DNA from 3 places in the Ruminococcus sp. 5_1_39BFAA genome. Region 2 is predicted to be linked to each of the others. Evidence: riboswitches for the same ligand, from Rfam matches in the RefSeq annotation. Region 2 holds a riboswitch; each other region holds the start of a gene.

Region 1 (3,437 bases), on a different contig from region 2:
AGATCGGCATGGAATCCAAAAGCGTGCCGTCCACGTCAAAAATCGCACCTCTCATTTCAGCATTTCCTCAGTACGGCTTTTCAGTTCTCTCGTTGCTTCTTCAATATCTTCCTGGGCAAAAATCGCGCTGACCACTGCAATTCCGTCGATCCCGCTGCCCTTTAATTCCATCAGGTTATCCCTGGTGATCCCTCCAATGGCAACCACCGGGATGGAGACAGCCTGGCAAATTGCCTTTAAAGTCTCATAGCTCACATCGTCTGCATCAAGCTTTGTGCCTGTGGTAAATACAGCTCCCACTCCCAGGTAGTCCGCTCCTCTTTTTTCCGCAAGAACGGCCTGCTCCACAGTCTGGGCAGAAACACCGATGATTTTGTCAGGGCCCAGCTTTGCCCGCACATCCCCGGCTTCCATATCGCTTTGTCCCACATGTACACCATCTGCATCTATTTTTGCAGCAATGTCTACATTATCATTGATCACAAAGGGGACGTTGTATTTTTTGCAAAGTTCTTTCAGCTCTTCTGCCTCCTGTAAAAACTGCTCTTCAGCCAGCTTCTTTTCCCGGAGCTGCATAAAGGTCGCTCCGCCTTTTAAGGCTTTTTCCACCTGGCTGTACAGAGTTTCCCCGTGGAGCCACGCTCTGTCTGTCACAGCATACAGTACCATGTCTTTTCTATCGCACTTCATATTTTGCCCCTTCTTCCAGAGTCTTTGCGTCCATGTTATAGATGGCATCAATGATCCGGTTGCGGTAGGTAGAATTCCCATCCCCCTCCTGCATCCTGGCAAAGCCGATCTCCCCGGCAAGTCCCATGAGAGAAACGGCTGCTGCCGCTGCCTCCAGGCGATTCTCCGGGTTTGCTACCACATAGGCAGTCATCAGACCGGAAAGCTGGCAGCCTGTTCCTGTAATCAGTCCCATTTCTTTACGTCCGTTGCGGATCACATAGCACTTTTCGCCATCGGCAACCAGGTCAATGGCTCCTGTAACAGCGATGATACATCCAAGCTTTCCCGCCAGGCTCTTCACAAAGGAAACGGCATCGGCAAGGCTCTCCTCCGTCACTGCATCCGCCACATCAGCATCCACTCCCTTTGTGCTTCCGCTTCCATAGGCCAGTGTTTTGATCTCAGAAATATTCCCCCGGATAACAGTAAATTCTACTTCCTCCAGAAGCTTCAGCGCTGTATCCGTGCGAAGCCTGCTGGCCCCTGCGCCTACCGGATCCAGCAATACAGGATGTCCCAGCTCATTTGCTTTTTTTCCTGCAAGAAACATGGATGGAATGGTATTTTGATTCAGGGTTCCAATATTAATATTTAAGCCTCCGCAAATGGATGTGATGTCCTCCACATCCTCTCTGTCATCAGACATGATCGGGCTTCCCCCGCACGCCAGCAGTACATTGGCTACATCGTTTACCGTTACATAGTTTGTGATGTTGTGCACCAGTGGCACAGATTTTTTGACATTTTCCAGGCAATTACCAAACATCTTTTTTCCTCCTTTTTCTTCGGAGAACTGTGAATACCTTCCACATACAATAAGAAAAGCGCAGGTACCAAAACATAAAGGTATCCCTGCGCAAAAGCATTCATACAAGTATCTCCCTACGTTGGCATTATCCAAATCAGGTTCTGGGTCAAAGCAACACAGCTTACTCTCAGCCCGCTTTCCGCGAGCTCCCCGCTTTTTTACATATTCATTATACATGTTCTGACAGATTTTTCAATAGCTTTTTCCGATTCCTGTCCCTTATTCAGTCTGGGCTTCTGCCTCTGCAATGGCCTTCCGCAGGATCTTCTGCTGTTTCTTCTTTTCCCGCAATTCCCGGAAAAAGTCGGACAGCATAGCGGAACATTCCTCCTCCAAAACTCCCCTGGTGATTTTCACCTGATGGTTAAATCCCTCAATCTCCAGAAGATTCAGCACCGAACCTGCGCATCCTGCCTTTGGATTCATGCTGCCGATCACCACTTCGTCAATTCTTGACTGCACCAGCGCTCCCGCGCACATCTGGCATGGTTCCAGTGTCACATACATGGTACAGCCTTCCAGCCTCCAATCGCCCAGCTTTTTGCTGGCCTTTTTAATGGCATTCAGTTCCGCATGAGAAAGAGTGTTTTTGTCCGTATTTCTGCGGTTATACCCCCTCGCCACGATTTTTCCCTCATACACAATTACGCATCCGATCGGAACCTCCTCTAATGCCCGGGCCTTTTTTGCCTGCCGGATAGCTTCCTTCATAAAACGTTCCTGCTCTGTCATATGGTTTTCTCTTTCATCCTTTTCCAATAATAAATCACACCCACCGCGTCTGCAAGCGCCCAGCCAATGGGCACAGACACCCAGATTCCTTTCACGCCGACAGCCGGCACTGAGGAAAGGCTATATGCCAGCAGCACTCTTGTGCCCAATGAAAAAATGGTAAGAATTACGGACATTCCCGGTTTCTTCACCGCACGGTAGTATCCGTACAGCAAAAACAGAAGACCTATCCCGAAATAAAATGCACCCTCAATACGCAGATATTCCACTCCGATGGCAACAATCTCCCTCTCGGATTCCTGGACAAATATCTTCATCAAAGGCTCTGCAAACAAACACACTGCCGCACTGATCACAACGCAAAACAAGAATGCGGAAACCACTGCGCTCCTGATCCCCCGGACGATCCTCTCTTTTTTACCCGCGCCGAAATTCTGGGCAACAAAGGTGGAAAAGGCATTTCCGAAATCCTGCACCGGCATATACGCAAAGGAATCAATTTTTACTGCTGCGGCAAAGGCCGCCATAACCGCAGGTCCAAAGCTGTTGACTCTCCCCTGGACCATCAGGATGCCAAAATTCATAATAGATTGCTGCAGGCATGTCAAAAAAGAGAGCTGGGCGATTTCTTTTAATACTTTGCCGTCATAATGCAGCTCCTCTCTGGTAAAACGGAATTCCGGGAATCTCACCAGCGTATATGCTGTGATCCCCACACCGGCTGCAAACTGTGCGATTACAGTAGCCGCCGCAGCTCCCGCCACACCCCAGCCTCCCAACAGGATAAACGCCAGATCAAGCATGATGTTCAATACGGCTGCGATTCCCAGAAATGCCAGGGGAACCACAGAGTTTCCCACTGCCCGCAAAAGAGCCGCAAAATAATTGTATAAAAAGGTAGCGCTGATCCCCACAAAAATGATCTTCAGGTAATCGCGCATATAAGTAACTACCGCATCCGGCACCTGAAGCAGTTTCAAGATCAGCGGAAGTCCTGCAAAAACAAGGATGCTGATGGCCACCGTCATCACAGCGATCAGGCCAAAAGAATGGATCATTCCCTCCTTCAGCCGTCTGCTGTCCTTTTCCCCGAACCTAATGGAAAAAACCGCGCCGCTTCCCATGCACATGCCCAACAAAATGGAAGTCAGAAAGGTCATCAGTG
Region 2 (3,437 bases):
GTATCTTTTCTCTTTGTCTTCGGACATCTCATTTCACCGCTCCGTTTCGGGGCAGATATTCAATCAAAAACTTATTTCAGGAGGACTCGTATGAAGAACAAACTACAGCAGGTATTTCCAATGATAAAAAGCCGTCAGGAGGTGATGGAGGTAATCCGGAATGATCCGGCTTTAATGAGAACTTTTGAGCAGTGGTCGATCCAACAAAAGGAATATTTCCTGGATTTTGTCACAGGAGCGAAGGGCATGAAGCTTCTCTATGATTCCTTTTTCAAAGAGATCATGAATCCCGAAGCGGTTCCGGAACGGATGAATGAGCTGCTTTCTTTGATTCTGAAAAGAGATGTGAAAATTCTTCAGGTTCTGCCTGTTGACAATACCAGATTAGGGGATGAGACCTCCCTGGTCATCATGGATATTGTAGTAAAGCTGGAAGACGGCAGTATCGTCAATGTGGAAGTCCAAAAAATCGGCTATCTTTTTCCCGGTCAGCGCAGCGCCTGCTACTCTGCGGATCTGCTTTTGCGCCAATATAAAGCCGCACGCCAGAAAAAGAAGAAAAATGAAAAACGCTTCTCTTACAAGGATGTGAAACCCGTCTATACTATTGTCTTTTTTGAAAAAAGTCCAAAAGAATTTCACGCTTTTCCCAATGTATATCTGCACAATTCTGAACAGAAAACGGATACAGGGCTGAAGCTTGAACTACTTCAGAAGTTTGTCTTTATTCCCCTTGACATTTTCCAGAAAACTCTGCACAATAAACATATCACAAACGATTTGGAGGCATGGCTTGCATTCCTGAGTATGGATGATCCGGAAACGATCCTGGAACTGATCCATTACCGCCCGGATTTCCAAGCCATGTACAGCCACCTGTATGATATATGTCAAAATATTGGAAGGGTGATGGATATGTTTTCAAAAGAGTTGCAGCAATTAGATAAAAATACGGTACAGCTTATGATTGATGAAATGCAGGACACCATTGATTCTCAGCAAAAGGCTCTTGATGACAAGGACAAATTAATTGCTGAATTGCAGAGGTCTTTAAAAGCCCTGGAAGAAAAGTAACCTGGATTGTAACAGTCTTCAAAGATTGAATGACACACACAGTTGACGTAATCGCCATCCGATGCTAAAATAATCCATATAAAGGGGAGCTTGCGTAACAAGCAGGCTGAGAGTAAGCTGAATCGCTTTGACCCGTAACCTGATTTGGATAATGCCAACGTAGGGAATATATAGCCTGGAATTTTTTTCATGCGGTATGCTCTTTTGGCATACCGCATTTTTTGTCGGTTTTTCCGGATCAGGAAAAATCCGGGCATCTGATCCCGGTCCCGGCAGATTGGGGGCACCACCTTCTGCCGTATCAGGTTCATTCCTGCAAAAAGGAATCAAGCCGTCACAAAAATCTATTCTAAGGAGGAAAGAAAATGGCTGATTACACCACACAGATGGATGCTGCCCGCCAGGGTATCATCACACCGCAAATGGAAACCGTAGCAGAAAAAGAACACATAGGCGCCGACGAACTGAGACAGCTCATTGCAAAGGGAGAGGTTATCATTCCCTGCAATAAAAAGCATAAATCTTTAAGTCCCAGCGGCGTAGGCGCGAAACTCACCACCAAGATCAACGTGAATCTTGGCGTGTCCCGTGACTGGAAGGATGTGGACATGGAGTATGAAAAAGTCCGCTCCGCCGTAGAAATGGGCGCCGAGGCGATCATGGATCTAAGTTCCTACGGTGATACCCGGAGCTTTCGCCGTAAGCTGACAGAAACCTGTCCCGCTATGATCGGCACTGTGCCGATTTACGATGCTGTGGTCTATTATCACAAGGCTCTGGGAAAGATCACATCCCAGGAATGGATCGACATTGTAAAAATGCACGCAGAGGACGGCGTGGATTTCATGACCATCCACTGCGGCATGAACCGCGCTACCGCCCAGCGCTTCAAAAACAACAAACGCCTGATGAACATTGTTTCCCGGGGAGGCTCCATCATGTTTGCATGGATGGAAATGACCGGGCAGGAAAATCCATTTTATGAGCATTACGACGAAATCCTGGATATCTGCCGGGAATACGATGTTACCATGAGCCTTGGGGACGCCTGCCGTCCGGGATGTATTGCCGATGCCACCGACACGGCACAGATCGAGGAACTGATCACTCTGGGCGAACTGACAAAGCGCGCCTGGGCAAAGGATGTGCAGGTCATGATCGAAGGCCCTGGCCATATGCCCATGAATCAGATTGCCGCAAATATGGAAATCCAGAAAACCCTCTGTCATGGCGCACCCTTCTATGTACTTGGACCTCTTGTAACCGACGTGGCTCCCGGCTATGATCATATCACCTCTGCTATCGGAGGAGCTATTGCTGCTTCCGCCGGCGCCGCATTCCTGTGTTATGTCACTCCCGCCGAGCATCTTCGCCTGCCAAACGCCGCTGATGTGAAAGAAGGCATCATTGCAGCCAAGATTGCAGCCCACGCCGCCGATATTGCCAAAGGCGTTCCCGGTGCTGCCGACTGGGACTACAAAATGAGCGAAGCCCGCAAAAATCTTGATTGGGAAGCTATGTTTAATCTCAGTATGGATCCGGAAAAAGCCCGCCGTTACCGCGCGGAAGCTAAACCGGAAAAAGAAGATACCTGCAGCATGTGCGGCAACTTCTGTGCGGTCAAAAACACCAATCGAATCCTGGAAGGTGAAATTGTAAGCATTTTTGACGAATAAAGCATTGAAACTCAGCGGAAATCGTGATAACCTATTGCAAGAATGTTCCCGCATTCTTGTTTTGACTGCCCGGCATTTTGCCGGGCAGTTGTACTTATGCGGCTGAGGCCTTCCGCTGCAGCCGTGGAATCCTCTTTACCGGATTCATCTTAGATTTTTATACCAGGAGGTAGAACATGGAAAGTAATATAAAAGAACAGCTATTGAAATTACTTGAAAATAACAGCCGTCTTACCAACGAAGAGCTGGCGGTTATGCTGGGTGTCACGGAGGATGAGGTTCGCTGCGAGATTGCGGCATTGGAAAAGGACCGTATCATTTGCGGTTATCACACGCTGATAAACTGGGATAAGGTTAATGATAACGATGTGACCGCTTTAATCGAGCTTCGCGTCACTCCCCAGGGTGGAAACGGATACCAGAAGCTGGCGGAACAGATTAAGCAGTACCCCCAGGTGCTTTCCCTCTACCTGATGTCAGGCGCTTATGACTTCCTGGTAATGATAAAAGGAAAAACCCTGAAGGAAATCTCCCTTTTCGTATCCGAAAAGCTGGCTTCCATACACGAGGTACAGAGCACCACTACCCATTTCTCTCTCACAAAATACAAAGAGCTTGGCGTAGACCTTGAGAATAAAAAAACTGATGAAAGAATGATGATGACCCCATGAAAGAATTTTTGTCTGA
Region 3 (3,437 bases), on a different contig from region 2:
TCGCGGCTACGGAAAGGGATGAGATGGACATTGTGGTAAAATAGCAGACCGTAAACATCAGGATACTGCCAATGCCCATTCCCAGAAACCAGACCATATCTTTCACACAGATCTTCAGCTTCTCTCTGTCTGTCACTGCCGTGATCACAGCAAATAAAACAGCCCCTCCAATGATCCTCATGGACGCGATCTGAATAGAGGTAAATCCGTAGGTTCCCAGAGTCCGCACAAAGATACCCATAATCCCCCACAAAGTCCCCGCGATCAATATAAACACAGGTGCCAAACGTTTCATCTTAAGTCTTCTCCTATTCCCAGTCATTTCATAACATGCGACAGGTCATCCCAATGTCACATCCAGAATCATCATCAGCACAAACCCCGCCGCAAAAGCAATGGTTGCCACATTGCTGTGCTCTCCCTCGCTCGCCTCAGGGATCAGCTCTTCCACTACCACATAGAGCATGGCTCCGGCTGCGAATGACAAAAGGTATGGAAGCACCGGTGTAATATGTTCTGCCAGAAGCAGCGTCAAAGCTCCCGCCACAGGCTCCACCGCGCCGGAAGCAGCGCCGTACAGAAAAGCTTTTCCCCTGGTCGCACCGCCAGCTCTCAGAGGCATGGATATGATAGCACCTTCGGGAAAGTTCTGAATCGCAATTCCAATTGACAGAGCAAAAGCTCCGGCCAGCGTAACCATCTGGTTTCCCGTAGTAACCCCGGCAAAAACTGCCCCTGCCGAAAGTCCTTCCGGAATATTATGCAGGGTCACAGCAAGGACAAGCATTGTATTTTTTTTTAGCGTGCATTGGGGGCCTTCATGCTCCTCACATCCAAGATGCTGATGCGGCACATTTTTATCCATAAACAGCAAAAACGCAATTCCCAGCAAAAATCCCACAGCAGCAGGAACAAAAGCGAATTTTCCCATCCCCTCGCTCATATCCATAGCCGGAATCAGAAGGGACCATACCGAGGCAGCCACCATAACGCCGGAGGCAAAACCAAGAAAAGCTTTCTGTACCAATGGCTTTAATTCATTTTTCATAAAGAATACACAGGCAGAACCCAGTGTCGTTCCTATAAACGGAATCATTAATCCGAACAATATCTCCATACTGTCAACCTCTCAATTCATATAGGCTTTCCGTTCAGCAAAGCCACAGATATCATAGCACAATTTTTCTTAAAATGACACTGCTATTCTTAATTTATGCAAAAAAATCTCATCTGCCAATCTTCTCGTTACTATGAATGGTAATATCTTCTTTTCCATGTTTTACTTGCTCTTCTTTACATACTGTGCTATACTAATGCACTGAACCAAGGGAGCTTGTGTACACAGGCTGAGAGGAAGCAGGGGCTTCGACCTTTTAACTTGATTTGGATAATGCCAACGTAAGGAGGAAAAAAATGATGAATCTACTCGTGACTGCCGATGGCGGTCTCACAACTGCTGGCTATGTGGTTTCCGCTGCGGCGGTTATCATTCTCATAGCCATTGTCGCAATTCTTCTCAACAAAACAAGCAAAACAGTAAAGCTTACCACACAGCAGCTTGCAATCTGTGCCGTAGCACTGGCGCTTGCCTATGTTACCTCGTACATCAAAATTTTCAAGCTGCCCTTCGGTGGCTCTGTCACTCTGTTCAGCATGCTGTTTATCGTGCTGGTGGGATACTGGTATGGACCTAAGGTCGGAATCCTCACAGGACTTGTGTATGGAATTTTCCAGTTTCTTCAGGAGCCGTATGTGCTGTCCTTTTTCCAGGTATGCTGCGATTATATCCTGGCCTTCGGCGCTATGGGAATTGCCGGTTTCTTTTCCAAAGCAAAAAAGCATGGCCTTCAGAAGGCTTACATAGCAGCTATTATCGCCAGAGGCGCTTTCCATGCACTGGGCGGATATCTCTATTGGATGGACTATATGCCGGAGAATTTCCCGCAGTCCTTAGCAGCTTTATATCCTATTATCTATAATTACAGCTATATTCTTATGGAGGGCGTTCTGACTCTGATCGTCATTTCCATCCCGGCAGTCTCAAAAGCTTTGGATCAGATAAAGAAAACATCCGGAGCACTTACAACTGCCCACTGATCTTGAAATTTTAAAATGTTTTAAGCCAAAGCCCTGAACAGCCGCCGGTACCCTTGACCGGCGGCTGTATTTTTCAGTCCGTTTCTTCTGTTGCTTCAAGTTTTACGTATTTGGGTTGATCCGAATCTCTGTCGTATCCCAGACACAGATTCTTAAGCGCAGGCTCAGGAACGGCAAAACCCATATGAACAGTCTTTGTCTCTCCCGTCGCAAGGGATGTATTATAAAAGTGCGGCTCTCCCGGGTATGCGGATGCGTCAAAGTAAAAGGCCACATTATCGCATGCCAGCTTATAAGAGCTGCAGCCCCGGTAGTCTTCATTCATATCCACCATGCTTTCCTCCCATTTTTTAACCTCGTACCCGCTTCCATCGTCCAGTTTACTCAGATTGAGAAACTGCGGCTGGACATTCACATCGTCCGCATCCGTACCGCTCAGATTTTCCAGGACTGCTGTCACCTCCACGTATTTTACAGGGTAGATCCCAATCTCCTTGTTCACCAGACCCTCCTCCGCACTGTCCCAGTACGATGCGGTGAATGTATAATCCGGCAGAACTCCGTCTTCGCCCAAAAACTCCAATGTCTCCTCATAATCCGAGGTGGTATTTTCATTCAGCTTGCTCATATCCACCTTGTCACTTATCTTCATGTCTGTGATGGTCACCCGGATATCCGCGTCACTATCGCCTGTAAAAATTTCCTGGAAGCTTTCGCCCATATGGATAACGCTGCTTTCCTGCACGGCAGCCGCTTCGTGATCTATTCCCTCCTCTTCCAGCGGATCATAAGTATATGCCTTGAAAGTGTGATCCGGGTCCTCCTCGGGAACCTCGGTAATCGCCATATTTTCACATACTTTAATCAGCTCTTCCATGGAGATATCCTGGCTTGCGTAAATCATCACAGTATGTCCGGTATCCTCATAGGCAAGGAATACAATATGAGAATATTCATAACCTTCTCTTGTAAATATATATGCTGTTTTTCCATCCAGTTCCTTCGTCTCATAGCTGCCTGCGTCTCTGATATACTCAATCTTCGTCCCGCTCACATCGAGTATGGAAAGCCCTGTGCCCGCATATTCCCCTTCGTAGGAGTACTTGCCTTCTTCCCACTCCTCATATCCATCCGGCAGATATTCCGGCGTGATCCGGATGGGCGGAATATACGCATCGTCTGTCAGTTCTCTTGTCACTGTTGCTTTTCCGCTGTCCTTGTCGTATGCCACTTCCGTGTGAAGCAGTTTTACAGCAGCATAAACACTTCCTGAGAGAGCCGCTGCCAGCGCAAGGCAGGCACAGGCTGCCGCCGGACGCGACATTCTCCATCTTTTTTCA

What was found. Region 2 has a riboswitch for thiamine pyrophosphate ahead of thiC (phosphomethylpyrimidine synthase ThiC). Riboswitches for the same ligand answer to the same signal wherever they lie in the genome.
Region 1: it holds a riboswitch for thiamine pyrophosphate, as region 2 does, so the genes downstream of both, thiM (hydroxyethylthiazole kinase) here and thiC (phosphomethylpyrimidine synthase ThiC) in region 2, are expected to answer to the same signal.
Region 3: it holds a riboswitch for thiamine pyrophosphate, as region 2 does, so the genes downstream of both, ACESZH_RS20945 (energy-coupled thiamine transporter ThiT) here and thiC (phosphomethylpyrimidine synthase ThiC) in region 2, are expected to answer to the same signal.

The regions. Positions count from the first base shown of each region.
Region 1 covers NZ_CAXSVO010000002.1:457,246-460,682, reverse strand. Annotated here, with positions in the region: gene ACESZH_RS04865 (HAD family hydrolase) at 1-55, opposite strand, end outside; gene thiE (thiamine phosphate synthase) at 52-690, opposite strand; gene thiM (hydroxyethylthiazole kinase) at 677-1,498, opposite strand; TPP riboswitch at 1,594-1,703, opposite strand; gene tadA (tRNA adenosine(34) deaminase TadA) at 1,760-2,272, opposite strand; gene ACESZH_RS04845 (MATE family efflux transporter) at 2,269-3,437, opposite strand, start outside.
Region 2 covers NZ_CAXSVO010000001.1:463,727-467,163, forward strand. Annotated here, with positions in the region: gene ACESZH_RS02070 (PD-(D/E)XK nuclease family transposase) at 91-1,074, shown strand; TPP riboswitch at 1,147-1,257, shown strand; gene thiC (phosphomethylpyrimidine synthase ThiC) at 1,440-2,750, shown strand; gene ACESZH_RS02080 (Lrp/AsnC family transcriptional regulator) at 2,927-3,421, shown strand; gene ACESZH_RS02085 (pyridoxal phosphate-dependent aminotransferase) at 3,418-3,437, shown strand, end outside.
Region 3 covers NZ_CAXSVO010000034.1:1,549-4,985, forward strand. Annotated here, with positions in the region: gene ACESZH_RS20935 (DMT family transporter) at 1-295, opposite strand, end outside; gene ACESZH_RS20940 (ZIP family metal transporter) at 341-1,117, opposite strand; TPP riboswitch at 1,316-1,422, shown strand; gene ACESZH_RS20945 (energy-coupled thiamine transporter ThiT) at 1,414-2,097, shown strand; gene ACESZH_RS20950 (DUF4367 domain-containing protein) at 2,171-3,437, opposite strand, start outside.